3 regions of the Kribbella sp. NPDC056345 genome follow, and region 1 is predicted to be linked to each of the others. Evidence: riboswitches for the same ligand, from Rfam matches in the RefSeq annotation. Region 1 holds a riboswitch; each other region holds the start of a gene.

Evidence for each region. A riboswitch is a leader RNA that binds a small molecule or an ion and turns the genes downstream of it on or off. The one in region 1 is predicted to bind cobalamin.
Region 2: another riboswitch for cobalamin. It lies ahead of cobN (cobaltochelatase subunit CobN); the one in region 1 lies ahead of ACFCV3_RS29815 (ribonucleoside-diphosphate reductase subunit alpha).
Region 3: another riboswitch for cobalamin. It lies ahead of ACFCV3_RS07395 (ABC transporter substrate-binding protein); the one in region 1 lies ahead of ACFCV3_RS29815 (ribonucleoside-diphosphate reductase subunit alpha).

What each region holds. Positions count from the first base shown of each region.
Region 1 is NZ_JBHJQQ010000009.1:169,484-179,688, reverse strand. It holds gene ACFCV3_RS29825 (potassium transporter Kup) at 1-1,217, shown strand, start outside; gene ACFCV3_RS29820 (DinB family protein) at 1,288-1,869, shown strand; cobalamin riboswitch at 1,916-2,041, shown strand; gene ACFCV3_RS29815 (ribonucleoside-diphosphate reductase subunit alpha) at 2,177-5,005, shown strand; gene ACFCV3_RS29810 (ribonucleotide-diphosphate reductase subunit beta) at 5,002-6,069, shown strand; gene ACFCV3_RS29805 (alginate lyase family protein) at 6,112-7,290, opposite strand; gene ACFCV3_RS29800 (hypothetical protein) at 7,372-7,623, opposite strand; gene cimA (citramalate synthase) at 7,620-9,209, opposite strand; gene ACFCV3_RS29790 (hypothetical protein) at 9,444-9,842, opposite strand; gene ACFCV3_RS29785 (branched-chain amino acid aminotransferase) at 9,937-10,205, opposite strand, start outside.
Region 2 is NZ_JBHJQQ010000005.1:282,986-293,190, reverse strand. It holds gene ACFCV3_RS20140 (NlpC/P60 family protein) at 1-440, opposite strand, end outside; gene ACFCV3_RS20135 (mandelate racemase/muconate lactonizing enzyme family protein) at 437-1,495, opposite strand; gene ACFCV3_RS20130 (serine hydrolase) at 1,492-2,286, opposite strand; gene ACFCV3_RS20125 (cobalamin biosynthesis protein) at 2,362-3,288, shown strand; gene ACFCV3_RS20120 (phosphoglycerate mutase family protein) at 3,279-3,962, shown strand; gene ACFCV3_RS20115 (DUF3500 domain-containing protein) at 3,953-4,909, shown strand; cobalamin riboswitch at 4,964-5,087, shown strand; gene cobN (cobaltochelatase subunit CobN) at 5,124-8,831, shown strand; gene surE (5'/3'-nucleotidase SurE) at 8,844-9,605, shown strand; gene ACFCV3_RS20100 (alpha/beta fold hydrolase) at 9,602-10,205, shown strand, end outside.
Region 3 is NZ_JBHJQQ010000002.1:345,853-356,057, reverse strand. It holds gene ACFCV3_RS07400 (FecCD family ABC transporter permease) at 1-838, opposite strand, end outside; gene ACFCV3_RS07395 (ABC transporter substrate-binding protein) at 835-1,857, opposite strand; cobalamin riboswitch at 1,882-2,062, opposite strand; gene ACFCV3_RS07390 (hypothetical protein) at 2,094-3,032, opposite strand; gene ACFCV3_RS07385 (MFS transporter) at 3,046-4,347, opposite strand; gene ACFCV3_RS07380 (hypothetical protein) at 4,475-5,278, shown strand; gene ACFCV3_RS07375 (sterol carrier family protein) at 5,407-5,748, opposite strand; gene ACFCV3_RS07370 (hypothetical protein) at 5,848-6,465, shown strand; gene ACFCV3_RS07365 (alpha/beta hydrolase) at 6,628-8,166, opposite strand; gene ACFCV3_RS07360 (stage 0 sporulation family protein) at 8,163-9,167, opposite strand; gene ACFCV3_RS07355 (DUF4190 domain-containing protein) at 9,195-10,205, opposite strand, start outside.

The DNA.
Region 1 (10,205 bases):
TGGCGATCACCGGTGCCGAGGCCCTGTACGCCGACCTCGGGCACTTCGGCCGCAAGCCGATCACGCGTGCCTGGCTGTTCCTCGTCTTCCCGGCCTGCATCATCAGCTACCTCGGCCAGGGTGCGCTGGTGCTGGAGGATCCGAACGGCTACACCAGCCCGTTCTTCCTGCTGGTGCCCGAGTGGGGCCGGATCCCGATGGTGGTGCTGGCGACGGCGGCGACCGTGATCGCGTCCCAGGCGGTCATCACCGGTGCGTTCTCGGTCGCCCACCAGGCCGTCCAGCTCGGCTACCTGCCGCGGCTGCGCATCCAGTACACCTCGACCGAGACAGCCGGCCAGATCTACGTCCCGTGGGTGAACTGGGCGCTGATGATCGCCGTACTCACCCTGGTCTTCGCGTTCGAGACCTCGGCCGCGCTGGCGTTCGCCTTCGGGATGGCGGTCACCGGGACGATCGTCATCAACTCACTGCTGTTCTTCTACATCGTCCGGAAGCAGTGGCAGAAGCCGTTGTGGATGGTGCTTCTCGGTGCCGCCGTCTTCCTCACCGTCGAGCTGCTCTTCCTCGGCGCCAACCTGACCAAGTTCGTGCACGGCGCCTGGCTGCCGCTGCTGATCGCGCTCTCCGTCTTCCTCGTCCTGACCACCTGGCAGCAGGGCCGCCAACTCGTCACCGCGAAACGCGAACGCGAAGAGGGCCCGCTCCGCGAGTTCATCGACACCCTGCACGAGCGCCCACTCACCCGCGTCGACGGTACGGCGGTCTTCCTGAACCGCGGCAACACCACCGTCCCGCTGGCGATGCGCGCCAACGTCGAGCACAACCACGTCCTGCACAAGAACGTGGTGATCCTCTCCATCGAGACCCTCACGGTCCCGCACGTCCCCGCCGACGAGCGTGTCCTGGTCGACGACCTCGGCTACACCGACGACGGCATCATCCACGTCACCGCCCGCCTCGGCTACGTCGAGACCGCCAATGTCCCCGAGATTCTCGAACAAGCCGCCGCCCAGAGCACCGAGCTCACCGTCGACCCCGACGACACCTCCTACTTCCTCTCCGCCATCGAACTCAAACTCGGCGACACCACCGGCATGCCCCGCTGGCGCAAGCGCGTCTTCCTGGCCACCACCGCCATCACCGCCGACGCCGCCGAGTACTTCCACCTCCCCCGCGAACAGGTCGTCATCGTCGGCTCCCAGATCACCGTCTGACAGCGGGTTTGACTTTCGGGCCTCGCCGGGGAGAAACTTCGAACAGGTGTTCGAATGAAGGGTGAGGCCCATGCCGGAGGCGTTCGACTGGGAGATCCTGCATCGGCCGTCGGCGATGGCCATGGTGCGGGGGCAGCTGGGGTTCAGTTGGATGGTGCTGTCGGGGCGGTTGGCGCAGCTGACGGACGAGGAGTACTTCTGGCAGCCGCGGGGTGCGGCGCTGACCGTCGTACGGCGGCATTACCCGAGCCACTACCGGTCACTGGGGTCCGGGGAGTGGGTGGCGCAATGGCCGGACGAGCCTGATCATCGGGGGCCGCGGACGATCGCGTGGTTGATCGCACATCTGACCGAGACGTTCTTCGAGCGGTGGGAGTGGACGTTCGGGCCGCGGCAGCAGAGCCGGGGCGACATCACCTTGCACGGGAATGCGCGGGATGCGGTGGCCTGGCTGACGCACTGGGTGGAGGCGTGGCAGGACGGGATCGCGTCGTTGCCGGAGGATCAGGTGACGACGGTGGGGCTCAGCCAGGCGACCGAGCTGGACGCCGGCGAGCCGTTCGGGCACGTCGTGTTACGGCTCAACCGGGAGCTGATCCATCACGGATCAGAGATCATGACGTTACAGGATCTGTATGGCGTCGCGGCGTGAGAACCACAACATGTGCGATGTCCGGCGTGTCGGCACCGCTAGATCTAGTGGCTGCCCTAGAGTCGGTCGAGTTGGCGATCAGGGGAATCCGGTGCGAGTCCGGAGCTGCCCCGCAACGGTGAGCAGAGAGTTTCTGCGAGTCCGGATACCTGTCGCCGGCGCGTGCGCCGCCGGTGCACGCGGTCCGAGACCTCGAGGGTGGGTCGCAGGGCGAGACGACAGTTTTCCGGCCGGTGCTGTCCGTCCCGTCATGCGCTCATGCCTCCTGGTCGCGGTCCTCCGCACACGCAGGGAGAGAAGAGCTTCTGTGACCATTGCTTCCACATCCCGATCGGCTGCCGGCCCGGCGGACCGAGGGGCTCAGCTGACCGTCGTCCGCCGCGACGGCAGTACCACTGGTTTCGACGCGACCAAGATCTCGGTCGCCGTCACGAAGGCGTTCCTGGCGGTCGAGGGTAACGACGCCGGCGCCACCCACCGGGTCCGCGACCTGGTCACCGACCTGACCGGCCGGGTCGTCGAGGCCCTGACCAGTCGCGGTGACATCCGCCGTACCGTCCAGGTCGAGGACATCCAGGACCAGGTCGAGCTGGCTCTGATGCGCGCGGGAGAGCATCAGGTCGCCCGGGCCTACGTGTTGTACCGCGAGGAGCGGACCAAGGCCCGCACCCCCGCCGACCCGGCCGGGCTGGCCACCACCAAGCCGGTCGTGTCGGTCCGCCAGGCCGACGGGACCCTGGTTCCGCTCGATGTCGAGCGGCTGCGGGTGATCGTTGCCGAGGCTGCCGCCGGGCTGGACTCCGTCGACCCCGAGCAGATCCTCGACGAGACGATCGGCTCCTGTTACGACGGGATCGCCCAGCACGAGGTCGAGCTGGCCCTGGTGATGGCCGCCCGGTCGTACGTCGAGACCGAGCCGCAGTACAGCTATGCCGCGTCCCGCCTGCTGCTGGACCAGATCCGCCGCGAGGCGCTCGGCCGGGTGCACGGCGAGCCCCGGCAGGCCAGCCAGGCCGACATGGCCACGGCGTACGCCGAATACTTCCCGCGCTACATCGCGACCGGGATCGAGGCCGGTCTGCTCGACCCCGAGCTGGCCACCTTCGACCTCGACCGGCTGTCGGCGGCGATCCGGCCCGAGCGCGACCTGGACTTCGCTTTCCTCGGTCTGCAGACGCTGTACGACCGTTACCTGCTGCACATCGACAAGACCCGCTTCGAGCTGCCGCAGGCGTTCTTCCTGCGGGTCGCGATGGGGATGGCTCTGCGCGAGGAGGACCGCGAGGGCCGGGCGATCCAGTTCTACGAGTTGCTCAGCTCGTTCCGGTTCATGTCGTCGACGCCGACCCTGTTCAACTCCGGTACGACGCGCCCGCAGCTGAGCTCGTGCTTCCTGACCACGGTCGACGACGACCTGGCCGGCATCTTCGCCGGGATCCGCAACAACGCCCTGCTCGCCAAGTACTCCGGCGGACTGGGCAACGACTGGACCCCAGTCCGCGGGATCGGCGCCAAGATCCGCGGCACCAACGGTGAGTCGCAGGGCGTCGTACCGTTCCTGAAGATCGCCAACGACACGGCCGTGGCAGTCAATCAAGGCGGGAAACGCAAGGGCGCGGTCTGCGCGTACCTCGAGACCTGGCACATGGATATCGAGGAGTTCCTCGACCTGCGCAAGAACACCGGTGACGAGCGCCGCCGTACCCATGACATGAACACGGCCAACTGGGTGCCGGACCTGTTCCTGCAGCGGGTCGAGGCCGACGGGCAGTGGACGCTGTTCTCCCCCGACGAGGTCCCGGACCTGCACGACCTGTTCGGCGATGCGTTCCTGACGGCGTACGAGAAGTACGAGGCGGCCGCCGACCGCGGCGAGATCCGGGTGTTCCGCCGGGTCCGCGCGGTCGAGCTGTGGCGCCGGATGCTGACCGTGCTGTTCGAGACCGGCCACCCGTGGATCACCTTCAAGGACCCGTGCAACCTGCGCTCGCCGCAGCAGCACAACGGCGTCGTCCACTCGTCGAATCTGTGCACCGAGATCACGCTGAACACGACGGTCGAGGAGACCGCGGTCTGCAACCTGGGCTCGGTCAACCTGGTCGCACACCTGACCGAGTCCGGTCTCGACGCCGACCTGCTCCGCGACACGGTGAAGACCGCGGTCCGGATGCTCGACAACGTCATCGACGTGAACTTCTACACCACGCCGGAGTCGGAGCGCGCCAATCAGCGGCACCGCCCGGTCGGCCTCGGCCTGATGGGTTTCGCCGACGCGCTCTTCTCGTTGCGCATCCCGTACTCGTCCGAGGCGGCCGTCGCGTTCGCCGACAGCTCGATGGAGGCGATCAGCTACCACGCAATCGAGGCGTCCAGCGATCTCGCCGCCGAGCGCGGCCGCTACTCGACGTACGACGGTTCGCTGTGGAGCCAGGGTGTGTTGCCGATCGACTCGCTGGAGCTGCTGCGGTCGGCGCGCAACGGTGACGTGATCCTGGACGTCACCACGACACTCGACTGGGACGCGCTGCGGACCAAGGTGCTGCGCAACGGCATGCGGAACTCCAACGTGATGGCGATCGCGCCGACAGCGACGATCTCCAACATCTGCGGGGTCAGCCAGTCGATCGAACCGGCGTACAGCAACCTGTTCGTGAAGTCGAACATGTCCGGTGAGTTCACGGTCGCGAACCCGTACCTGGTCGACGACCTGAAGGCGCGCGGGCTGTGGGACCAGGTGATGGTCTCCGATCTCAAGTACCACGACGGCATCCTGGAGAACATCGACCGGATCCCGGCTGATCTCCGCGAGCTGTACGCGACGGCGTTCGAGATCGACCCGCTGTGGCTGATCAAGGCCGCGTCGCGCCGGCAGAAGTGGATCGACCAGGCCCAGTCGCTGAACCTGTACATGGCCTCCCCGTCCGGGAAGGCCCTCGACGAGCTCTACCGGAACGCGTGGCGCTACGGGTTAAAGACGACGTACTACCTGCGTTCGCAGTCGAAGACCCATGTGGAGAAGTCGACACTGCAGGGCACCGACGGACGGCTGAACGCCGTCGCCGCCACCCTGGTGCTGCCCGAACCGACCGGAGCGATCTGCTCACTCGAAGACCCTGACTGCGAGGCCTGCCAGTGACCACGACGGACAACGCCACCGGCCTTGGATCGATTGCCGTCGGCGCCTCCCGCGTCGACGTCTCCGACAAGGCGATGATCAACGCCCGCGCCGACGTCAACCAGTTGCTCCCGCTGAAGTACACGTGGGCCTGGGAGAAGTACCTGGCCGGCTGCAACAACCACTGGATGCCGACCGAGGTCTCGATGCAGGCCGACATCTCGCTGTGGAAGAGCAAAGACGGCCTTACCGACGACGAGCGGCTGATGCTGAAGCGCAACCTCGGCTTCTTCGCCACCGCGGAGTCCCTGGTCGCGAACAACATCGTCCTGGCCGTCTACCGCCAGCTCACCAATCCCGAGTGCCGGCAGTACCTGCTGCGCCAGGCCTTCGAGGAGGCCGTGCACACGCACACCTTCCAGTACATCTGTACGTCGCTCGGTCTGGACGAGGGCGAGCTGTTCAACATGTACCGCGAGGTGCCGTCGATCTCCGACAAGGACGCCTGGGCGCTGAAGTACACCCAGCATCTGGAAGACCCGGACTTCAAGACCGGTACTCCGGAGTCCGACACCGCGTTCCTGCGCGACCTGATCGCGTTCTACGTGGTCTTCGAGGGCATGTGGTTCTACACCGGCTTCGCGCAGATCCTGTCACTCGGCCGCCGGAACAAGATGGTCGGGATCGCCGAGCAGTACCAGTACATCCTGCGCGACGAGTCGATCCACCTGAACTTCGGGATCGACTGCATCAACCAGATCAAGCAGGAGAACCCGCACCTGTGGACCGAGGCCTTCCAGGCCGAGGTCCGCCAGATGCTCACCGAGGCCTGCGAGCTCGAGGTCGCCTACGGCCGCTCCACCCTGCCCAACGGCATGCTCGGCCTGACCGCCGACCGCTGCGAGCAGTACATGCACTTCATCACCGACCGCCGCGCCGAGCAGATCGGCCTCGCCCCGATCTTCGGCGAGACCCGCAACCCGTTCGGCTGGATGTCCGAAGTCATGGACCTCAAGAAGGAGAAGAACTTCTTCGAGACCCGCGTCATCGAGTACCAGTCCTCCAGCGGCCTCAGCTGGGACTGACCCGACGGCGGCCCCGGATCACCCGGGGCCGCCCCGGGTAGGTCAGCGGGGGTTGTTGGCGTGGGTGAGGGTTTCCCAGGCGAAGAAGTAGTTGGCTCCGGCCGGGCGCTTGGACTCGGTGTACCGCAGAGTCGTGGGCATCTCCTGGCCGAGGCGGTTGTGGTAGTGGTTGTAGACGATCTCGGTGACCGGACCGAGGCCCAGTTTCACCGTTCCGCCACAGAGGTTCGACGGCACCGCCGTACCGGTCTCGTAGCGGGTGTGGAAGTAGTAGCCGTCGGTGAGTCGCTTGCCGGCCTCGCCGTACAGGTTGACGCCTTGGTGCCAGGCGGTCTCGGCGACGTGGGTGGCCGCCGTCAGTCCCCAGCCGGTGTGGCCGAAGTCGCGGCAGGTCTCCTGCGCGAGGCCGTTCGAGAACGTGGACTGGCCTTGCCAGTAGTCGACGATCTCCTCGCGGGTGTCCTTCGACGAGCAGGTGGACGGCGCCTTCGGCCAGGCGCCGTCCGTGGTCTGGTAGACGTAGCCGGGCAGCCGGCCGCGCCAGATACTGACCGCCTTGTCGAAGGCCGCCTTGTCGTCGAGGAAGACCGCGATCCCGATCGCGGCATCGGTCATGATCAGTTCCCAGTTGCCGTTCTTGCACCCGGCGCCGTTGCGGATCTCGGGCAGGTACACGGTGCGCAGCATGTTCTCGAACCGCGTTCGCTGGGCCCACGAACCGCCGTACGTGTGTTTGATCAGTTCACCGGAGCGTGAGAACGACGCCCCGGACCATCCGGTCTGCAGGGGTGCGTTCGAGTTGGTGTGGTCCTTCAGTACGGCGGACCACGCGTCCATGATCTGGATCGACTTCTTGGCGTAGCGGTCGTCGCGGGTGAAGTACCAGAGCAGGGCATGCGTGTACGCCGCGAGCGCGTCGGTGCGTTCGTCCGAACAGCCGTAGTTCGGGTTCGAGTTCGAACCGCATTCGACGACGGCACGTGGCTTCGGTGTGTACGACAGGGCGGCGTACGTGCTGGCCTTCATCGCGTCGTACGCCGCCTTCTGCGGCTGGGCTCCGGCCTGAACCTGCTGCCGGGCGAAGTCGAGCTGGGCCTGGTCGACGAGCACACCGGGATGCTTGAAGGCCGCAGGTGCCGCCGAACTGGGGGCGGCAACGGTGAGGGCGGCGATCAGCGTCAGCGTGACGGCGACGAGGAGTGGGCGGTGCAGTCTGGTCATTGCTGCCTCCTGGGGGCGGTTGGGGCATGCGCCATCGAAGCTACCCAGGAGAGAACGATTAGTAAACCTTCTTGACCTAATTCAGTTGACGGTGACCTCCAGGACGCCGATCACCTTCTCCAGGCGGGCGGCGACCCGGCCGGCGTCGAAACCGTTGCCGGCCACAACGATCTCCAGCGTGCTCGACTCGAGGCAGAGCGCGAGGCGGCGGACGTCGTACGGGTTGAGGAGTACGGCGATGCGCGCGAACATGCCCTCGGTCTCGACGATGGCGGCGGTGAAGACCGTGGTGACAGCCGGGGCGACGGCGGGTGCGTCGAGGACGGTGGTCATCGGGCTTCCTCCTTGTGGCGCAGGAGGCCGAAGGTGAAGCCGTCGACGAGGGCCTCCCAGCTGGCCTCGACGATGTTGTGGCCGACTCCGACCGTGACCCAGGACCCTTCGCCGTCCGCGGTCTGGATGAGGACTCTGATCACCGCGTCGGTCCCGTGCCCCTGGTCGAGGATGCGGACCTTGTAGTCGACGAGCTCGAACTTGTTCACGACCGGGTAGGCCCGCTCGATCGCCGTCCGCAGCGCGTGGTCGAGCGCGTTGACCGGGCCGTTGCCTTCGCCGGTGACGATCTCGCGCTCTCCCCCGGCGACCAGCTTCACCGTCGACTCCGAGACGGCCTCGCCGTCGGCGCGGGACTCGGTGATGACCCGCCACGACTCGACGTCGAAGAACGACGCCCGCTTGCCGGTGACCTCTTCGGTGAGCAGCAGCGAGAACGACGCGTCGGCCGACTCGAAGGTGTAGCCGCGCGCCTCCATCTCCTTGACCCGGTCGGCGACCCGGCTGACCAGCTCGCGGTCGCTACCGAGGTCGAAGCCGAGCTCGCGGCCCTTGAGCTCGACGCTGGCCCGGCCGGCCATCTCCGAGACGAGCATCCGCATGTCGTTGCCGACCAGGGCCGGATCCGTGTGCTGGTAGAGGTCCGGGTCGACCTTGATCGCGCTGGCGTGCAGCCCCGCCTTGTGGGCGAAGGCGGACAGGCCGACGTACGGCTGCCGGGTCGACGGCGGCACGTTCGTCACTTCGGCGATCGCGTGCGCGATCCGGAACGAGTCGGCCAGGTTGCCGGCCGGCAGCAGCTCCATCCCGCGCTTGAGTTCGAGGTTGGCCACGACCGCGAGCAGATCGGCGTTCCCGGTGCGTTCGCCGTACCCGTTGATCGTGCCCTGGACGTGCGTGACGCCGGCCTCGACGGCGGCGATCGAGTTCGCCACCGCGCAGCCGCCGTCGTTGTGGGCGTGGATACCGAGCCGGGCCCCGGTGTTCTCGAGGACGTCGCGGACGATGTCCTGCAGCTCGCGGGGCAGCGTGCCGCCGTTGGTGTCGCAGAGCGCGACCACGTCGGCGCCGGCCTCGGCCGATACGCGTACTACTTCCAGCGCGTACGCACGGTTCGCGCGGTAGCCGTCGAAGAAGTGCTCGGTGTCGAGGAAGACCCGCTGCCCGTGCTCACACAGGTGCTTGATGGTGTCGGCGACCATCCGCAGGTTCTCGTCCAGGGTGGTCCGCAACGCCCGCTCGACGTGCGCATCGTGGCTCTTGGCAACGAGTGTGACGACCGAGGCCCCGGACTCGCGCAGCGCCGCGACCTGTGGGTCGTCGGCGGCCGCGGTCTGCGGCTTGCAGGTCGCCCCGAACGCGGCGAAGGTCGCGTTCCGCAGGTCCAGCTCGGTGCGCGCCCGCAGGAAGAACTCGGTGTCCTTCGGTACGGCGCCCGGCCAGCCGCCCTCGATGAATCCGACACCCAGGTCGTCCAGGTGCTGCGCGATGGCAATCTTGTCCGCCACGGACAGCGCGAGCCCCTCCTGCTGCGCACCGTCGCGCAGGGTCGTGTCGTAGACGTGGAACTCGTCGGAGATGCTCATGATCGAGGCCTTCCGGTGCGGCTGGCGAGTCGTAATGGGCAAACAAAAAACCTCCCGCAAGGTGCGAGAGGTCCGCGCGCTCAGGTACTGCCGACTGAGCGCGCCTAGGTAATAATCACCCGGTGGTTGTTCATGACATTTTTCAGTCTGCCACACAACGTCCACCCACTGGCGGAACTGTCTCGCATCACGAACATCTGGTACTCCTTCCAGTACTGAGGAGTAGCTGATAGTTCAGGCGGTCAGTGACCAGCCCGGGTCGTCCCAGGCGGTGTAGAAGTCCTCGCGGGACAGCTCCCGCAGTCCCCACTCCTCGCGCTCGAGCGCCTTGTCGGTGAGCATCCCCTCGTCGTCCTCCAGACGCTGCCACCAGTACCGCGTGATCTCGCCGTCCTCCCGCACCCCCAGCTGCCGGACGACAACCCACTCCCGCTCGTGCCAGACCGCCTCGAACAACCAGTCCGTCCCGTCGTCGGCCGCCAGCGCGCCGTACGTCCGCGAAGCCGTCCCGCGGTCCAGCTCCCGGATCAGCTCCACCGTCGTCCGCACCGCGACGATGGTCTCGTACGACCAGTCCCGCCGCTGGGCGAGGTCCGTGTAATAGGCCTGGACATCGTCCGGAAGGCTACTCATGCCATCCAACCCTATCGGGACCGGCTGAGAAGAAGCTGTGAACCTACGACGGCCTCCCCGGCAGCACCGGGGAGGCCGTCGTACGTCGATCGGTTCAGCAGACCTTGGTCATCCAGTTGTGGGGGTCTTCGGTGCGGCCGTACTGGAGGTCGAGGAGGGCGCTGCGGACGGCGGTGGTGACGGGGCCGCCGTTGCCGTCGGCTACCTGGACCTCGCCGTCCTTCCACTTCAGGGAGGCGACCGGGGTGATCACCGCGGCGGTGCCGCAGGCGAAGACCTCGCGGATCCGGCCTGAGGCGGCACCTTCGCGCCACTCGTCGACGGAGATCTTCCGCTCGGTGACGGGGTGGCCGAGGTCGGTGA
Region 2 (10,205 bases), on a different contig from region 1:
GTGTACCCGTCGGTGTGCTCGATCGACGCCAGCACCGTGCCGAAGGACAGTGTCATCACCGGTGCAGCAACCGTCGGCTCTGCGAGCAGGGGCGCGGTCGGCACCGTCACAGCGACCGGATCGGTCGCACTGCCCGGTAGCTCACCCAGATGGCTCGATGGCACCCAGCCCCGGTAGCCGAGCTCGTCCTCCGACGACGGCTGCCACGGTGCGCTGATTTCTGACCAGCCACCGCGCTCGGAGCGGACCAGCACGGGTTCCGCGAACAGCAACTGGGACAGCGTCCGGTCGTGCAGGCCGAGGCGGCTCTCCCGGTCCATCGACTTCGCCCAGGCAGCCACATCGGGCTGTTCGGCGGTGGCGGGCGCGTCGACGTCACGGGGCGCGTCCGGTCCGGTCCACACCGTGCTGATCGGGACCTTGGCAGCGACAAGCTTCATACCGACAAGCCTGTCACGCCGAGACCAGGCTCAAACGGAAGACGGATCAGCGCGCCGTCGTACCGGATTCCGCCGGTGACCGGTGCGTCACGCAACCACCACGCCGCGTCGAGATCGTTGACCGCCGACGTCGGATAGGCCGCGACCAGAGCGGCTGCGGCGCCGACCCCGACGTGGCTCTCCATCATCGAGCCGACGATCGTCCGGATACCGTGTTCGCGGGCGAGCTCCAGCAGGGTCCGGCCCGGCGCGAGCCCACCGCACTTGGCCAGCTTCACGTTGACCATGTCGGCGGCGCCATGGCGGATCACCGCCACCAGGTCGCGGACGCCGTACACGGACTCGTCGGCGAGGATCGGTGTCTCGACCCGATCGGTGACCCACGTCATCCCTTCGAGGTCGGCGGCCACGACGGGCTGCTCGACCAGCTCGAGATCGCAGTCCTCCAGCGCGCGGATCGCGGTCACCGCATCCCGCCTCGACCAGCCTTGGTTCGCGTCGAGCCGCAACCGCGGACCCGGACCGATGGCGTCCCTGACTCGGCGGACGCGCTCCACGTCGGCGACCGCATCGGTGCCGACCTTCACCTTCAGTACGTCGAACCCGTCGGCGACCCGTGCCTTCGCGGCGGCGGCAAGCGCGTCCGCGTCACCGACCGAGAGCGTCACGTCGGTCCGGACTGTGTCGACCGTCGAGCCGAGGAAGCCGTGCAGGCTGACCCCGAGTCGCCGCGCGACCAGGTCGTGCAGGGCGACATCGACCGCGCCCTTCGCGCCGAAGTTCCCGGCGACGGCGTTCTGCACCCGACGCAATGCCTCGGTGAAATCGTCCGGGCTGAGGCCCTCCAGCGCGGCCGCGATCGGCCCCTCGACACAGGCCTGCGCGCCGGCGAGCGACTCGCCGGTCACCTTCCAGACCTGCGGAGCCTCACCCCAGCCGCTGTGGACGCCGTCGCTCAGCTCGACCAGCAGCGAGTCGGCGTGCGTCGCCGTCCGGAGTGCGGTGATGAACGGCGTGTGCAGGGGAGCGGAGATGAGGTGCGTGGTGAGCTTCATCGGATCGCTCCCAGGTCGTGCCGGTGGTTCCAGGCTTCCAGGGCGATCTCCGCGATCAGCTGCTGGGCCCGTGCGTCCGGCAGGTCGGACGTCGTACAGACGACCAGGACGAACGGATCCGCGTCCGGAGGTCGGACGATGCCACCGTCGTGCCGGATCCGCCGGTCCCAGCCGTTCTTGTGCTCGACGCGGGTACCAGGTGGGAGCAGCGCCGGGATCTCGCCGTTCCACTGGTTACCGGCGAGCAGGTCGCGAAGGTACTGGTTGCTCACGGCAACGAGTACGCCGGCCAGCCCGGCCGGGCTCATCTCGTTGCTGATCCCGGCCGCCTGAGCCGCGCGGTCGTCGATCCCGCGGCGGATCGCGCTGGCGCCGTCGCCGTACTCGGCCAGTACGGCGTGGGCCGCGTCGATGCCGACCTGTTCGAGGACGAGGTCGGTGGCCAGGTTGCTGGACAAGGTGATCATCTCGGTGGCGAGCCAGCCGAGCGGCACCTTCGTGCCGAGCTTGGTCCAGGTGGCCGGCGCCTCGTCCTCATCCGGATTCACGCCGAACCGGCCGCCGGCCTGCGAAGCGAAGTCGTTGTGCACGAGCACCGGCTGGTCCAGTGTCAGTTCACCAGCATCGATCCTGCGCTGCATCGCCATCGCGACCGGCAGCTTCATCGTGCTCGCGGAGTAGTGCGTCCGCCCCGCTTCGTGCTCGAACACCGGCGTGCCATCCGCCCGCCCGAGCCAGACCCCGAACTCGCCGCTGCCGTCGACCGCCCGGAGCAGTTCCGCAATACCCATGCCGCCCAGCCTCGCATATTTCTTTCCTGGGCCACACTCGGCCCTGCACATTTATTACCTGGCAAACTTCTCCGGGTGTCCACAACTTTCGGGCTCTTGCTCGGGTTCGCCGCCGACCGGGTGCTCGGCGATCCGCGGCGTTTCCATCCGGTCGCCGGGTTCGGCCAGACCGCGGCCCGGCTGGAGTCGCGCTGGTACGCCGACTCGCGGGCGGCCGGGACGGCGTACACGACTGCTCTGGTCGGTACGACGGCGCTCGTGGGAGTCGCGGTCGAGCGGCTGACCCGGGATCGGCCGATCGTGCACACGCTTCTCACGGCCGCGGCCACCTGGACCGTACTGGGTGCTCGGAGTCTGGAGCGTGAGGCGGAGACGATGGCCGGGCTGCTGGAGGAGAAGGACATCCCAGCGGCTCGCGATCGGCTCAGTCACCTCTGTGCGCGGGATGCGACGAATCTGGAAGCTGATGAGCTCGCCCGGGCGACAGTGGAGTCGATCGCCGAGAACACCTCGGATGCGTGTGTTGCACCGCTGCTGTGGGGCGGAGTGCTCGGGGTGCCGGGGCTGCTGGCGTACCGGGCGATCAACACGCTGGATGCGATGGTCGGGTACCGGTCGCCGAAGTACGCGAACTTCGGGTGGGCGTCCGCGCGGCTGGACGATCTGGTGAACCTCCTGCCGGCGCGGGCGTGCGCCGTACTGACTGGGGTTGTTTCCAACCGCTATGGCGACGCGCGGCGGGTGTGGAAGCGCGATGCGCCGCAGCACCCGAGCCCGAACGCCGGTCCGGTCGAAGCGGCCTTCGCAGGTGCACTCGGGCTGTCACTGGGCGGGACGAACAACTACGGGTCCTATACCGAAGACCGTGGCACGCTGGGGGACGGGCCGACACCGACGGTCGCCGATGTGCGGCGGACGGCGACGCTGGCTCGGCGAGTCGGAGTCGCCGCGGCTGGTGCGGCCGCGATCCTGGCAGTGGCGAGAGGACGGTTATGGGGCTGAGTCGACGGCCGGTGCGGATCGCGTTGATCCGGCACGGCGAGTCCGAGGCGAACCTGGACAAGTCGGTCTACGAGCGGGTCCCGGACCACTCCGTCGCGCTGACGGCGCACGGGTGGGAGCAGGCGGCCAAGGCCGGGCAGGAGCTGCGGGAGCTGTTCGACAACGAGCCGATCCGGGTTTACGTGTCGCCGTACCTGCGCACACTTCAAACGCTCAAGGGACTCAAGCTCGACGACCTGATCGGGATCGCGCGCGAGGAACCGCGGCTGCGGGAGCAGGACTGGGCGAACTTCCAGGACACCGAGGACATCGAGCGGCAGGAGCGGTTGCGGGACTCGTACGGGCACTTCTTCTACCGGTTCACCCATGGTGAGTCGGGGTCGGATGTGTACGACCGGGTATCGAGCTTCCTGGAGACCATGCACCGGGACTTCGAGCAGGCGGATGCGCCCCGCAACGTGCTGCTGGTGTCACACGGGCTGACCATGCGGCTGTTCTGCATGCGCTGGTTCCACTGGTCGGTCAAGTACTTCGAGACGCTGCGGAACCCGGCGAACGCGGAAACCCGCGTCCTGCTGCGGCAGCCCGACTACCGTTACAAGCTGGATCGGCCGTTCGAGCGCTGGACGACCGCACATGAGCCCACGGACTTGGAGCGATCGGCGTGGTTGTAGAGCAGACCCGGGAAGCGGCCATCGACCTGCTGCGGAGTCTGAACCCGGAGCAGCGGGAGCTGATTCAGGCGGCCTTCGACACCCCGGACCACCAGGAGTGGACCTATCTGCCGGGGGAGCGGCCGGGGCTGCCGTTGTCCGCGCTGACACCGGCACAGCAGCAGCTGGCGCTCCGGCTGATCGCAGTGGGCTGCAGCGAACGCGGACTGGCCGATTCACTCGCCGTACTGGACGCAGAGGTGCTCCTGCGCGGTATCCCGGCGCTACCGGAGTCGGGGGACTGGGAGGGCACTGTCCTGGGTGGCCGCTACTACCTGCGGATCCTGGGCGACCCCGCCACCTTCGAGCCGTGGGCCTGGCGGCTGAACGGTCACCACCTGGCGATCCACCTGACACTGGTCGACGGTGCGATCTCTTTCACACCGTCGTTCATCGGCTCCAACCCAGCCGTCACCCCGTCGGGCCGCCGCTTCCTGGCCGGGGAGGGCGACCTGGGCTTCCAGCTCCTGCACGCCCTCGACGACAGCCAGCGCGCGGTCGCCGTCGTCTCACCCGACGCACCCGACGACATCCTCACCCGCCACGACCCGGTCGCAGACCCGTCCCTGCTGCACCGAGGCCTCGCATACGGCGACATGACCGCCGACCAGCGCCAGATCCTCAGCCTCCTGGTCGGCCAGTACGTCGGCCGCGCCGCCGGCCCCATCGGCCTCCAGACCTGGCAGGACCTGACCGAACAAGGCATCGAGAACCTCACCTTCGCCTGGGCCGGCGAAACCACCCCCGGCCTCGGCCACCGCCACTACTACTCCCTGGCCGCCCCCACCTTCCTGGCCGAGTACGACAACACCCAGGACAACGCCAACCACATCCACTCCGTTTGGCGCTCCCACCGCTCCGACTGGGGCACCGACCTCCTAGCCGCCCACTACGCCGCCCACCCCTAACCTCACCAGACCCGCCGCTCCGGTAGGTGATGTGTTCCGCATCCTGCCGGGTCGGGCGTCGGATAGGGTGCAGGCGTCAAGCGTCAGCTGTGCAGGAACCCGGTGTGAGTCCGGGGCGGTCCCGCCACTGTGACCCAGGTATTGGGGAGTCAGGAACTGCTGCTGCCGCACCTCCGGCCGGGGCGTGGATACCTCGAGGAAGGACCGGTTCAGCGTGCCTGCGAACCTTTTGCTGTTGTCTACTGCCGACACTGACCTACTGGCCGCGGCGGAGGCGGGGGCCGGCTGGAAGGTCGCGAACCCGGCGCGCCTCGAGCTGAACGAGCTCGCCCCGTTGCTGGAGGCCGCCCAGATCGTCGTGGTGCGGCTGCTGGGTGGTAAGCGGGCGTGGGAGGACGGGCTGGACGCGGTTCTCGCGTCCGGGAAGCCGGCGGTGGTGGTCAGTGGTGAGGCGGCGCCTGACGCGGAGCTGATGTCGCTGTCGACCGTGCCCGCGGGTGCGGTGACCGAGGCGCTGGCGTACCTACGCGAGGGCGGCGCGGACAACCTCCGGAACCTGGCCGGCTTCCTGAGCGACACCATCCTGCTCACCGGCGACGAATTCGACCCGCCTGCCGCGCTCCCGGCGTACGGGGTGCGAGGGACGTTTGCCGAAGACGACCGGCCGGTGGTCGGGATCGTCTACTACCGCGCGCACGAGATCGCGGGCAACACGGCGTTCGTCGACACGCTCGCGGCCGCAGTCGAGGCGGCTGGTGCGCAACCGCTGCCCGTGTACTGCGGGACCCTGCGCGGGCTCGACCCCACGAGCGATGAGAACGCCGGTCTGTTCGAGCTACTGCGGAAGTGCGACGTACTGGTCACCACGCTGCTCGCGGCCGGTGGATCCGTCGCCGCGAACGCCAGCGCCGGTGGTTCGGATGACGCTTGGGATGCCGGTGCGCTCGCGTCGCTCGACATCCCGCTGATCCAAGGGCTCGCGCTGACCTCGACCCATGAGCAGTGGCTGGCCAGTGACGCGGCGATCAGCCCGCTCGACGCCGCCACCCAGGTTGCGATCCCCGAGTTCGACGGCCGGATCATCACCATCCCGTTCTCCTTCAAGTCGTACGACGCAGATGGGCTGGCCCGCTACGCGCCGGACCCCGAGCGGTGCACCCGGCTGGCCGGGATCGCGGTCGCGCATGCCCGCCTGCGGCACGTCCCGGTGGCGGAGAAGAAGCTCGCGCTGGTGCTCTCGTCGTACCCGACCAAGCACGCCCGGATCGGCAACGCCGTCGGGCTGGACACGCCGGCCTCGGCGGTCCAGTTGCTCGGCAAGCTCGAGGAGGCCGGGTACGACCTCGGTGGGCTCGACCTCAGCGAGTTGCAGGGAGCTGACGGCGCCGACGGGCTGATCCACCGGCTGATCGCGGCCGGCGGTCACGACGTCGACTGGCTGACCGATGAGCAGTTGGCCTCCGCGGTGGCGACCATCCCGCTGTCGACGTACTCGACCTGGTTCGCCAAGACGCCGGAAACGTTGCAGGAGGCAATGACCGAGGCGTGGGGTGAGGCGCCGGGTTCGCTGTACGTCGACAACTCCGGACCCGAGCCGGCGATCGCGCTGGCCGCGCTGCGGTTCGGCAATGTCGTACTGATGATCCAGCCGCCCCGTGGCTTCGGCGAGAACCCGGTCGCGATCTACCACGACCCCGACATGGCACCGTCGCACCACTACCTGGCGGCGTACCGGTGGTTGGAGAACGCTCCGGCCGACGGTGGCTTCGGAGCGCATGCCGTCGTACACCTCGGTAAGCACGGGACGCTCGAATGGCTGCCCGGCAAGGGCATCGGGATGGCGGCCGACTGTGCGCCGGACGCCGTGCTGGGGAACCTGCCGATGGTCTACCCGTTCATCGTCAACGACCCGGGTGAAGGGACGCAGGCCAAGCGGCGCGCGCACGCGGTCGTCGTCGACCACCTGGTGCCGCCGATGGCGCGGGCCGAGACGTACGGCGACATGGCCAAGCTGGAGTACCTGCTCGACGAGTACGCGACCGTCCAGGCGCTCGACCCGGAGAAGGTGCCGACGTTGCGGGCGCAGATCTGGACGTTGATCCAGGCCGCGCAACTGCACCACGATCTGCACACTTCTGAGAAGCCTGATGACGAAGCCTTCGACGAATTCGTCCTGCACCTCGACGGATACCTGTGTGAGATCAAGGACGTGCAGATCCGCGACGGGCTGCACATCCTCGGTGGGGTCCCGGCCGACGAGGCCCGGATCAACCTGGTCCTCGCCGTACTGCGGGCGCGGCAGCTGTGGGGCGGTTCGTACTCGATCCCCGGCCTGCGGACCGCGCTGGGGGAGACCTTCGGTGTCGACGAGGCCGAGCTGCTCGCGAACCCCGGTCTCGCCGCTGAGCTGACCTCGTTGGCGACGCTGGCCGATCTTCCCGCGGTGAGTGGCGCCGATGGCGTCGACATCCTGGAGGCGGTCGCGCGCAAGCTGGTCGTCGCCATGGAGACCCTGAGCTGGGACGCTGCGAAGGTCCCGGTCGTCGTGGCCGAGGTGATCGGCCGATCGTCGGTCGGCGTCGAGGCCTCACTGACCTTCGCGGCGACCGAGGTCGTGCCGCGTCTGAATCGCACGGACGACGAGCTCACCAACGTGTTGCGGGCCTTGGACGGCCGCTTCGTCGAGGCGGGGCCGTCGGGTTCGCCGACTCGTGGTCTGGTGAACGTGCTGCCGACCGGCCGGAACTTCTACGCCGTGGACCCGAAGGCGATCCCGAGCCGGAACGCCTGGGACGTCGGCGTCGCGCTGGCCGACTCGCTGCTGGCGCGGCACAAGACGGAGACGGGGGAATGGCCGCGCTCGGTAGGCCTCACGGTCTGGGGTACGTCGGCCATGCGGACCCAGGGCGACGATCTCGCCGAGGTGCTCTGGCTGCTCGGTTGCCGCCCGGTCTGGGACGAAGCCTCGCGACGTGTCACCGGCTTCGAAGTTGTTGGTTTGGAAGAGCTGGGCCGGCCGCGGATCGACGTCACGATCCGGATCTCCGGCTTCTTCCGGGACGCCTTCCCGCACGTCGTTCAGCTGCTCGACGAAGCGGTCCGGACGGTGGCCGCGCTCGACGAAGATGCCGCCGACAACTATCTACGGGCTCATGTCAACGATGACGTTGCCGCGGGCAACGACGTACGGTCGGCAACGGCTCGGGTCTTCGGCTCCAAGCCCGGCTCGTACGGCGCCGGCCTGCTCCCGCTCGTGGACGCGCGGAACTGGCGCACCGACGCCGAGCTGGCCGAGGTGTACGCGGTCTGGGGCGGGTACGCGTACGGCAAGGACCTCGACGGCGCCGAGGCGCGCGGGTCGATGGAACGTGCGTACGCGCGGATCCAGGTCGCCGCGAAGAACGCGGACACCCGCGAGCACGACATCATGGATTCCGACGACTACTTCCAGTACCACGGCGGCATGATCGCGATGGTCCGGCACCTGACCGGTTCCAACCCGAAGGCCTATGTCGGCGACTCCGCCGTACCGGCGCAGGTTCGCACCCGAACCCTGGAAGAAGAGACCAAGCGGGTCTTCCGGGCCCGGGTGGTGAACCCGCGGTGGATGGCCGCGATGCGGCGGCACGGGTACAAGGGTGCCTTCGAGATGGCGGCGACCGTCGACTACCTCTTCGGGTACGACGCGACCGCGGGGGTGGTCGACGACTGGATGTACGAGACGCTCACCACCGAGTACGTCGCGGACCCGGAGATGGCCGAGTTCTTCCGCAAGTCCAACCCCTGGGCCCGGCACGGGATCGCCGAGCGGCTGCTCGAGGCCGCGCAGCGAGGGTTGTGGGCTTCGCCGAGTGACGAAGCTTTGGAAACCCTGCGGAACGCAGTCCTTGAGACGGAGGGTGACATCGAGGACCGCGGCTGATTGGGTGGAGGTATGGCGCGGATTCTGATCACCAACGACGACGGTTTCCAGGCTCCCGGGATCCGCGCGCTCGCCCCGGCGATCGCGGAGCTCGGGCACGACGTGCTCGTGGTGGCACCGCTCGACGACCAGAGCGGTGTCGGCTCCGCACGGGCCGGCCTGGTCGATCGCCCGATCCGGACGGTGACCGAGGACGAGCACGGGATCGCGTACTGCGGCGTGGCCGGCACTCCGGCCCTCGCGGTGACGCTCGCGACGCTCGGAGCGTTCGGCCCGGCGCCGGATCTGGTGCTGTCGGGAATCAACCGCGGGCACAACATCGGCATCCCGATCTTCCACTCGGGAACGGTGGCCGCGGCCCTGACGGCGGCCGGGCAGGGGATGTCGGCGGTCGCGATCAGCATCGACAGCGAGGACCCGGCGCACTGGCCGACCGCGGCGACGATGGCCGTCGAAGCACTCGGCTGGATCGCCTCCGAACCGGCCGGCACCGTGCTGAGCCTGAACGTGCCCGACCGTCCACTCGACGAACTGTCCGGCGTACGGCATGCGACGCTGGCGCCGATCAAGAACTCGCGCCTGATGAGTACGACGGCGCCGACGGGTGAGCCGATGATCACGCTGGAGCCGGACCGCTCCGACGCACCCCCGAACAGCGACAAGGCGTTGCTGCGGGCGGGGTTCGTCACCGTCACCCCGCTGGTCGGCATCCGCGCGCTCCCCGACGAGGACGCCGCCAACGCACTGGCGAAGCGACTGTCGTCGTACCGATGAAGATCAACGGCACCAACCTGTACGTCGACCAGTACGGCGACCCGGGTTCGCAGCCGTTGCTGTTCATTCATGGTCATGGTGGTGGTTACCACTGGACGCAGTGCCAAGGCTCACGTCTCGGCCGGCAGCTGCACGTGATCGCTCCGGACCAGCGTGGCGTCCTGCGCTCGGACCCGACCGACCTCGAGATCCGGATGGACATCCTGATCGACGACTTCGAGGAACTCCGCCGCCGGCTCGGCATCGAGCAGTGGGCAATCCTCGGTCACTCGGCCGGTGGCAACTACGCCGTCGAGTACGCCATCCGGCATCCCGACTCCGTCACCGCTGTCGTCTTCGACTGCCCCTGCTGGGACTTCGACGCCAACGACCGCTACCGCCTGCCCATCTTCGCCGACCTCTACGACGCCGCAGGCGACCCAGCCACCGCCGCCCGCTGCCGCGAACTCGCAGCCCTCCCACGCCGCATCACCCCCGACGACAAAACCTACGAACTGGCCTTCGACCTCGGCGAAGCCTTCCAGGACCTCTCCTGGTACGACCCGTCCCGCCGCCCCGCCTTCGAGCAACTGGGCCGCGACGCCGGTTTCACCGAAGAGA
Region 3 (10,205 bases), on a different contig from region 1:
ACCACGGGAGAATCCAGCGATAGTCCGCCCCGACAAGCGTCCGCGCCACATGCGGTACGGCGAGCCCGAGGAACCCGATCGGCCCAGCGATCGCAGTCGCCGTACCAGCAAGAACGACAACCGCCAGCCCAGCCATCACCCGCACCAACGTAACCCGCGTACCCAGTGAGCGCGCCAGCTCGTCACCCAGCGCGAGCTGATTCAGCGACCGCCCGAGAACCAACGCCAGAACGATGCCCACAGCAACAAACGGAACGGCCTGGCCGATCACCGACCCGGTAGCCAGCGTGAGCGACCCGACCACCCAGAACCGGAATTCGTTCAACGTCGACAGATCGAGCAACGTGATCGCCGACGTCACCGACCCCAGCAGCGCGGAGATCGCCGCCCCGGCCAGCGCGAGCTTCACCGGCGTCGCACCGCCCCGCCCGATCGCGCCGACCAGATAGACGACCACAGTCGCCACCAGCGCTCCACCCATCGCAAACCACACGTACCCGGTCAGGCTGTGCACACCCAGCACCCCGATCGCCCCGACCACGGCCAGCGCGGCACCGGCGTTCACCCCGAGAATCCCCGGATCCGCCAGCGGGTTACGCGTCACGCCCTGCATCAACGCACCCGCCAGACCGAGCGCCGCACCCGCCAGCAGACCAGCACCTGTCCGCGGCATCCGCAGATACCGGATCACGCGATCGTTGTCGCTCCCGGTGAAGTTCGCCAGCGCCAGGTAGACGTCATGCGCCCCGAAATACTGGTTCCCGACACTCAAGGACAGCAGGACGGAGACCGCGAGAACGGCGACGCACAAGAGCAGGCCGGCCGCACGCCACCTCATTTGAACAGGTCAGCGTGAATCGTCTTGGCGATGTCCTCGGTCGTATGCGCACCACGCACCCCGGCCGAGTGGTTCGCGAACAGCCACGGTACGACGTGTTTGTTGCGGACCGCCTTGAGATTCTGGAAGGCCGGGTTCGCGAGAATCTTGTCCACTTCGGCCTGTGACGAGGCCGGTGTCAGAGCCGCGTCACAGCAGCCGCTGATCAGGAGGTAGTCGGGGTTGCGCTTGATCAGCTCCTCGACGCCGATCTTCACGTTCCGCTTGGCCGTCAGGTCGGTGAAGGCGTTCACTCCACCGGCCTGCTTGATCAGCACGGTCCCGAAGTCCGGTCCGCCGGAGACGGTCAGCCCGCCGCCTTCCATCCCGGGCCGCAGAATCGCGACGGTCGGCTTCGGTGCGTTCTTCACCTTCGTCTCGACCGCGGCGATCCGCTTCTCCTGATCGGCGATCACCTCTTCGGCCCGGGCCTCGACCCCGAACAGCTTGCCGAGACCGCGCAGATCGGCGTACACGTTGTCCATCGTGACGCTCGCCGGATCGATCGCCTCGTCGCCCTTACCGTCCGCGGTCGGGCAGAGCGGGCTGAAGATCCAGGTCTGGACCCCGAGCTCGGCCAGGCTCTTGCGGCTCCCGAAGCTCTCGTCGCTGCCACCGCCGGCGCTGAACACGTCGTTGAACCCGGACAGCACGAAGTCCGGGTTCGCCGCGAGCAACTCCTCCCGGCTGGGCAGGTTCTTGTAGTACTTCGCCTTGGACTGAGCGCTCGCGTACTCCGGGAGCACCTCGGCATCCAGGTACGCCGTACCGACCAGGCGCTCGGAGATACCCAGCGCATGCGCCATCTCGATGGCCGGCTGGTACGCCGCGAACACGCGCTCCGGCGGACCGCTCACGGTGACGTCGATCCCGCAGTTCTGCACGGTGATCGTCGATCCCGGCGGACTGGCCGCGGTGGACGTGCCACAGCCGGCCAGCAGGCTCAGAAGAATGACAGGGACAACGGACTGACGCAGCACGGAACCGCTCCTCCAGCACCTCGTGGACGGATCACATGCCGTGGCCGGTCTCCTGGCTGACGGGACTCAGTTCACCGGCGGGTCTTCCCAGCGCAGGGCCAGTGACCTCCCTCAAGAGGGACTGTCGGTGAACTCCCGATCACAGTGGCGAGGGCCGCTCCGGCATCACACCGGCTTCCCGAGCACCACGGCGCGGCCACAGTAACACCCGCGAACCCGTCGCATGTACAGCAGATTCAGCGGTACCGCGAAATCATCGCGAGCGCGAACTGCGTCATCGTGTCCGGGTTGACCGCCCGCGCGGGCAGCGGCACCAGGTCGAGGAGTTTGCTCTCACCGAGCCGGATCGTGGTCCGCCCGGTCGCGGTGTCGACGTACCCCTCGTCACCCAGCGGGATCGACTGGGCGGTCGGCGCCTTCCGGATCGCCGCCATCAACGCCATGGCCTTCGGAGTACGGCGTACTGACGTGGACAGCACGCTGTTCGCGGAAACCCACCCGCAGACCAGGTCCCCGGCCTCGGTCTGACCGTCCCGCCGGAACAGTGTCGGCGAACCCATCACCCTGGCCGCGGCCGACGATCCCCGCTCGCAATCCGGCCGCGCGATCGTCGGCTCCGGCGCGGGCAGCCCACCCACCTGCCGGACCACCTCCTGCCCCAGTACGACGTACTTCGCGAGGGTCGCCTTCGGCCCGGAGACCTTGTAGAGGCGACCGTCGAACAGGAACACCACTGTTGTGTCGGTTCCGAAGCCGCCTTCGCCGACGACTGCAGGCTTGCCTTTGAACACCTTCTGCACCGCGGCGAGTGTGGCCTTCGTCGCGTCCTGCACCGACACCCCGACCCTCAGCACCGGTCCGTTCGGACTGGTACTCAGGCCGAGCTGACAGGTGTCATACGTCACCGGTACGCCGAAGTCGGCCGGCGGGGTCTTGGGCTGAATCTGCACGGCCGGTACGCCGAGTGTCGCCTGCACGAGCGGTTGATCCATCCGAACGCACACCGTCTCGGCGACCTTGGCGGTCGGCGGGGTACTCGATGGAGTGGACGACGGCGTCTGGGGAGGAGTCGTGCTGATCGGCACCAGCGGCGGCACGCTCGGTGCCGTCTCCTGCCCGGGGCCACCGCACCCACTGACGAGCACTGCGACAAAAGCGAGCGGCAGGATACGCATAGTGCGCCAAAGCCTACGCTTCGTCCGCTTCCGCCGCGGCCCGCAGATCGCGTTCGCGGACCGCGTGCTCGTCGGTGCGAGCGTCGTACCGCCAGAAGTCGCGCAGGGCGGCGCCGGTGGCCGCGACGCCGGCCACACACAGGATGCCGCCGCTGACGATCGACGTCCGGACGCTGGTCAGGTCGGCGACCAGGCCGGACCGGGCCTGGCCACCGAGCGGGCCGAGCATGTAGGAGAGCATCTCGATTCCGGCCAGCCGGCCGCGCATCTCGTCCGGGATCGTCTGGTTCCAGATCACCGCGCGGAACAGGCCGGAGACCAGGTCCGCGGCGCCGGCGAAGGCGAGGAAGACGAGCGCGAACCAGATATTCGGCGCGAGACCGGCGATCCCGATCGCCGCGCCCCAGCAGGCGGCCGCCATCACGACGGCCCGGCCGTGGTGATGGACACGGCGGGTCCAGCCGCTGGTCAGGGTCGCGACCATCGCGCCGACAGCCTCCGCGCTGTAGAGCGCACCGAGCAGCTTCGGTTCCTTCAGCACCTCGGTGGCGAACGCCGGGAACAGCACGATCGGCATCGCCATGAACATGCCGACCATGTCGACGACGTACGTCCCGAGCAGGTCCTTGCGGCGCGCGGCGTACTTGATGCCGTCGGCGATGCCGCGCAGGCTCGGCGGTTCGGAGTGCTCGCCGACCCGGTACGGCTTGAGTCGCAGGTACATCAGCGTTGCGATCGCCAACCCGGCCAGCTCGATACCGAAGGCCCAGCTGATCCCGGCGGTCCCGACCAGCACACCACCCAGCGCAGGGCCGACCAGTTGACCGGCCTGCATGGTCAGAGCGTTCAGCGCGACCGCGGCCGGCAACTCCGAGTGCTTGACCACACGCGGGAACAGCGCGTCCCGGCTCGGCCGCTGCAGTGATGCGGCGATCGCGTTCAGTGCGCCACAGACGTAGATGATCCAGACCTGCGGGTTGCTCAGTAGCGCGTTGCTCAGCAGTACGGCGCAGACGGCGACCTGCGCGACGCCGGTGAAGATGAGCATCTTTCGGCGATCCACGTGATCGGCGAGGGCGCCGCCGTACAGGCCGAAGACGACCAGCGGGACGATGTTGACCAGGCCCATCGCGCCGACCGCGAAGTTCGAGTGGGTCAGCGAATACAGCTGGTAGGGCAGGGCGACGTACCCGAACATGCTGCCGAGAAAGAAGATCGAGCCCGAGACCACCAGGATCCGGAAGTCACGGGAACCACGCCACGGAGTCAGGTCGACACGCAGCCGGGCCAGCCGCGCTCGGAAACTTGCTGCCACCGCCACATCCTGTCAGCAGCTGCCCCCAGGCGAAGAACCCTTTTCTCCCTACCGTGGAACCGATTGGTTGCCCTCGGCGTCAATCTCCCTGCATGTCACAGACCCTGTCGAAGACGGAGAGAACCGGATGATCTCGACCAAGTCGGTACGCACCAAGGTGTTCGCCACCCTCGCCGCGGGGGCCGCCGCCGGTGCCACCCTGCTTGCGCCCGTGGCCGCGCAGGCCACGACCAGTACCGCCACGGCACCTGCCGCGGTCACCCAGGCCACGGCGGTCTCGGACGTCCTCCAGCCGGGCCAGAAGCTGAAGGCCGGTAACTACATCCGTTCCAAGAACGGCCAGTACACGTTCCTCATGCAGTCCGACGGCAATGCGGTGCTCTACAAGGGCAAGACCGCACTCTGGTCGACCGCGACCAACCGCAAGGCCTCCGTCCTGGTGATGCAGAAGAACGGCAACCTGGAGGTCGTCTCCGGCAAGACTGTCGTCTGGCAGAGCAACACCGGCACCAGCCCGAACGCCCGGCTCGTCGTGCAGAACGACAACAACCTGGTCATCTACAACACCCGGAACAAGCCGAACTGGAGCCGCTACATGGTGGTCGGCACCCTCGGGATGAACCGGGTGCTGAAGTACCCGGAGTTCATGACGTCCGTGAACCGCACCTACCGGGCGTACATGCAGGGTGACGGAAACTTCGTCCTCTACAAGGGCAAGACCCCGCTGTGGAGCACCAAGACCCAGAGCAAGGGCGCCTTCGTGGCCATGCAGGGTGACGGCAACCTGGTCGTCTACAGCGCCGCCAAGAAGGCGCTGTGGTCCAGCAAGACCACCCGCAAGGGCTCCGTGCTGGTCCTGCAGAACAGCGGCGACCTCCAGATCGTGAACGGCCGCACGGTGGTCTGGCGCACCAACACCGCCGGCCGCTGAGAAAATTTCCTGCCGAATTTCTTCGGTTTGTGAACTTTCCGGCTTCTCGGTGCGTCTTGTAAGTAGCCGCGGCACCCGGGGCGGGGTGTCGCGGCCTCTTCATGCCTTGTTTCTGGCCATTTCAGTGATCATATGGTTACCAAGGGCAACAATTCGCTGAGGTCGGTGCGTTCACCACTCGCGCGCAGTTTCCCGGTACTACGGGCCTCGGGCCAGGTGGTCCGGCCGAGGGCGAGCTCGATCCACAGCTCGGGTGGCAGCTCGACCACCGCGCCCGGCGTTCCGCGGGTGTGGCGCGGGCCCTCGATGCACTGCACCGCGCCGTACGGCGGGACGCGGACTTCGACCGCATGTCCGGGGGCCTTGGCGACCAGGAGCTTCAGCAGCTCCTTCGTCAGCAGTTTCAGGTCGGGGCGCTCGGCCGTGCCCGCGTCGTACCGCTCCAGGGCCTGATCAAAGGGCGTGCTCACGACGAGCCAGCGTACGCGTCAATTGTGATCGCGCCCCCTTCGTAGTCGATAATCAAGCCGGTAGAAACGGCTGGATTAAATTGGCAGGGAGAGGTCGGGATGCTCACGCCCAGGCACCAGGCACTGCTGATGACACTGGCGGGGATGACCGTCGGTGTTGCAGTCTTCGGCAGCGTGCTGGCCATCAACAGCATCAGGAACGGCGACGACAAAAGAGCCACCGATGTCGTGACCAGTCAGACCCCTCCGAGTACCACGCCCCGCGGCGACGGTCTGCAGGCCGACAGCCTGCAGTACACGGCGCAGACCTTCGGCACCGACCGGGAGCCGGCCTCCGCCGAGGTCCCCTCGACGTGGAAGGTCACCCAGAACGGCCAGCGGCCGCGGTTCCTGGATCCGACCGGCGTCTGGCAGATCCGCTTCGACACCCGCGGCAGCAGCAAGTCCCCCGAGCGCCAGGTGAGTGAGCGCGAGCGCAGCATCCAGGAGCAGCAGCTCAAGGTGCTCAGCCGCGACAACGGCACGCTCGTCTACACGTACGTCGATGACGCCCGCGGGCCACGGATGGGCCTGTCCCGCTGGATCTCCACCGACAACGGCGACAACACCGCGGCCGAGATCACCGTCGGTGGCCGCCCACAGGACGAGGCCGCACTACGGGCCGTCCTCGAGCGCGCCACCCAGACCCTGCAACTGTCGGACGACCGCCCGAACTAGGGCGTGTCTCTTGAGTCCGCGCCGTAGCGAGCATGTGCCCGGTGCGGTAGCTCGGCGTGCTGGAGGGGAGGCCTCGATGCTTTTCCATCGTGGCCTTTCCTCCAGTGCGGCGAGGTGCCGTGCCGGGTGCAGCGCAGTAGGCGTGGGCTTAAGAGACACGCCCTAGCAGCTGATGTCGGCGGTCGGTGCCTGGCCCTGCAGCAGGTAGGTCTCCACGACGTTGTCGACGCACTGGTTGCCGGCCTTGTAGCCGGTGTGACCGTCGCCGTCGCGCGTGACCAGTACGCCGCTCTCCAGCTGCTTCGCGAGTCCGACGGACCATGCGTACGGCGTGGCCGGGTCACGCGTCGTACCGACCACGACGATCGGCTTCGCGCCGGCGGCCTTGATCGGGTGCGGCTTGTCCTCCGGCTTGACCGGCCAGTTCGCACAGGCCAGTGAGCCCCAGAGCAGGAACGACCCGAACCGCGGGGAGGCCGCCTTGTACTTCGGCTCCTCGGCCTTGGCCTGCGCGACCGAGGCGATATCCGGGCGATCCACGCAGTTCACCGCGTAGATGACCTCGTTCTGATTGTTCGCGTAACCGGAGCTCTCACGCTCGGTGTACTGGTCGGCGAGCGCGAGCAGCCGTGCACCCTTGCCCTCCAGTCCGTCGAGAACCGCATCCTCGAGCCGCGGCCACAGGTCCTTCGCGTACAGCGGATAGATGACTCCGAGTACGACGATCGCCTGCGTGACCTCGCGGTCGCCGGTGCCCGGCAGCGGCTTCGCGTCGCTGTCGTTGATCAGCTGGTCGACCTTGGCCAGGACCTCGGTCTTGCTGCTACCCAGCCGGCACTGCCGCTGCGCACACTCCTCGGCAAAGGCGTCCAGCGCGGTGTCGAAACCCTTCGCCTGCGCGATGTTGTTGTCCTGCGACGTGTTCGCCGGATCGACAGCACCGTCGAGCACCAGCCGGCCGACGTTCTTCGGGAAGAGTTCGGCGTACGTCGCGCCGAGGAAGGTGCCGTACGACATCCCCAGGTAGTTCAGCTGGGCGTCCCCGACGATCCCGCGCAGTACGTCGATATCGCGGGCGGCGTCCTTCGTGCCCACGTGTGGCAGCAGCTCACCCGATTCCCGCTCGCAGCCGTCGGCCAGGGTTTTGGCCTCGTCGTTCAGCGCGGTGATCTCGGCGTCGTCGTCGGGACTGCCGTCGGCGGCGATGAACTTGTCCAGCTGCTCGGTGTCCAGGCAGTTCACCGGCGTCGACTGGCCGACGCCGCGCGGATCCCAGCCGATCACGTCGAACTTCCGCAGCAGCGACGCCCCGAGCACGAACCCGGCCGAGGCGGCGAACTCCACCCCCGAGCCACCCGGTCCACCCGGGTTGATGAACAGCGTGCCGATCCGGCCGGCGCGGTCGCGGGCGAGCACCTTGCGCGCGCTCAACTCGATCGTCTTGCCGGCGGGCTTGCTGTAGTCCAGCGGCACCTTGATCGTCGCGCACTGCTGATTACTGCCGCAGCGCTCCCAATCCGGCTTCTGGTTGTAGAACTGCTCCAGCCCAGCAGGGATCGGACCGGCCGGACCGGTCGGCGGCCTCCCGCTCGGCCCACCACTTCCACCGGCGTCCGCATCCTGCGCCCGGCTCGCCACGCCACATCCACTCAGCAGTACCGCAAGAGCGGCCAGTACGACGGTCGTCCTGCGGAATCTCACTGCTCAGCTTCTCCTTCTTCGTGGTTCAGGCGGCGCCGGCGCCGGGGCTTCCGCTGCCGCCGCTCCTCGGTCGTCTCCGGTGCTGCCTCAGCCACCGGTTCCACGATCTGCGGCTCGGGCTTCGGCTCCCGGCGTACAGGCGCCGGAAGCTCAACCGGTACGGCGTCAGGTGTCGTCGTACTGGAGGCTTCGTACTGCTGGCGCGGGGAGCACACGTCCGCGCGACTGCAGGCGCAGCGCCGGCCGGAAGCTGCCAGCCGGACCACGACGGTGTCGCTCGGCACGTTGTGCCCGACGACCACTCCATCACCCGCGGGGGTCTCCACCGCGGTCCCGACGGCCGGGGCCTTCGCGTTGTACTCCTGGTAGAGCGGGTGCTCGTACTTCAGGCAGCACATCAGCCGCCCGCACGCGCCCGAGATCTTCAGCGGGTTCAGCGGCAGGTCCTGGTCCTTCGCCATCCGCACGCTGACCGGCTCGAAGTCCTTCAGGAACGTCGCACAGCACAGGTCCCGCCCGCACGGCCCGATCCCGCCCTGCAGCCGGGCCTCGTCGCGCGCGCCGACCTGGCGGAGCTCGATCCGCGCCCGCAGCCCACGGGCCAGATCCCGCACGAGCTCGCGGAAATCCACCCGGTGCGGCGCGGAGAAGTACACGATCACCAGCTGGTCGACATCGGCCCGCCGGTCGACGAAGTCGATCCCGACCACCTTCATCGGCAGGTCGTGCTGGCGGATCAGCCGCTTGGCGATCACCCGGGCATCGGCCCGGCGCTGCCGGTTCTGCTCGTCGCGGTCCAGGTCGGCCGGGGTCGCGATCCCGTCACACAGCGGCAGCCCGCCGATCTCCTCGGTCACGAACTGCGGCGCCCACACGCACTCGGCGACCTCGGGACCGTCGTCGGTCGGGACCAGCACCTTGTCCCCGACCCGCGGTCGATGCGGTCCGGGATCCAGGTAATACAGCCGCCCGTACCGCTCGAACGACACCGCCATCACCATGCCCACGCCGTCAGCGTACTTGCCGTCCTAGCGTTTGGTGCCCTTGACGGACCCGGTGAGGTATTCGCCGTACGCGCTGCAGACGACCAGGCGGTCGTGGTCCTCGTCCCAGAGCGTCTCGTCCGGAACCCGCCACAGCAGGTCGAACTCGGACTTGTCGGCACTCTTGCCGACGTACGTCGCGAACTCGGCGGAGCAACGGCTCTTCGCGATCTGGTCCAGCTTGCTGGCACCCGGATAGGGGCCCTCGGGGAGGGTGACGTTGGAGACGACCTCACCGTCGTGCGGGCTGGTGCAGTCCTTGCGCGTCACCTCGCCGTCCTCGTTGCCGTCGTCGAAACACTCACCGACGGCCAGCTCCTCGACGTACGTGCCGGAGTACGACGTGCTCGGCCCGGAGTACGGCGCGCCGTAGTCGTCCTGGCCGTCGGCCCACAACCCGAGGGCGACGATCCCCACGATCATCAAGGTGAAGCCGAGGGTGAGGACCCCGCCGGTGATGATCCCGGCGATCGCCATCCCCTTGCCGTCCTCGTGCGGCCGGCGCTTGAGCTGCACCAGCGCCGCGACCCCGAACCCGACCCCGAACGGCGCGGAGATACCGACCGCGAACCCACCGAGCCCACACACCAGCGAGGCGATCGCGAACGAGTTCGTCTTGTTGCCGACCTGTCCCGGATAGCCGTACCCGTACGCCGTCGGGAACCCACCCGGCCCGTACGGCGGTTGTCCGTACGGAGGCTGCCCGTACGGCGCCGGCGCCGGAGCCTGTCCATAGGGCACCGGCGTGTGCACCGGCGGCTGCCCATAAGGCGGCTGCTGCCCGTACGTCGGTTGGCCCGGCCCCTGCCCGTACGGCGAGGTCGCCGGCGTGGAGGGCTGGCCCGGTGCGGCCCACACGGACTGGGTGGGGAGCGGCAACGTGGGCTCGGCCGTCGGGACGGGCTGCGTGACGTCGTCTTCTGGGCGTGCGTAGTTCGGGAAGGACCTCGGTGTGTCCTGTGGCCGGTCCGGTTCCGGACCGTACGGTGGTTGACT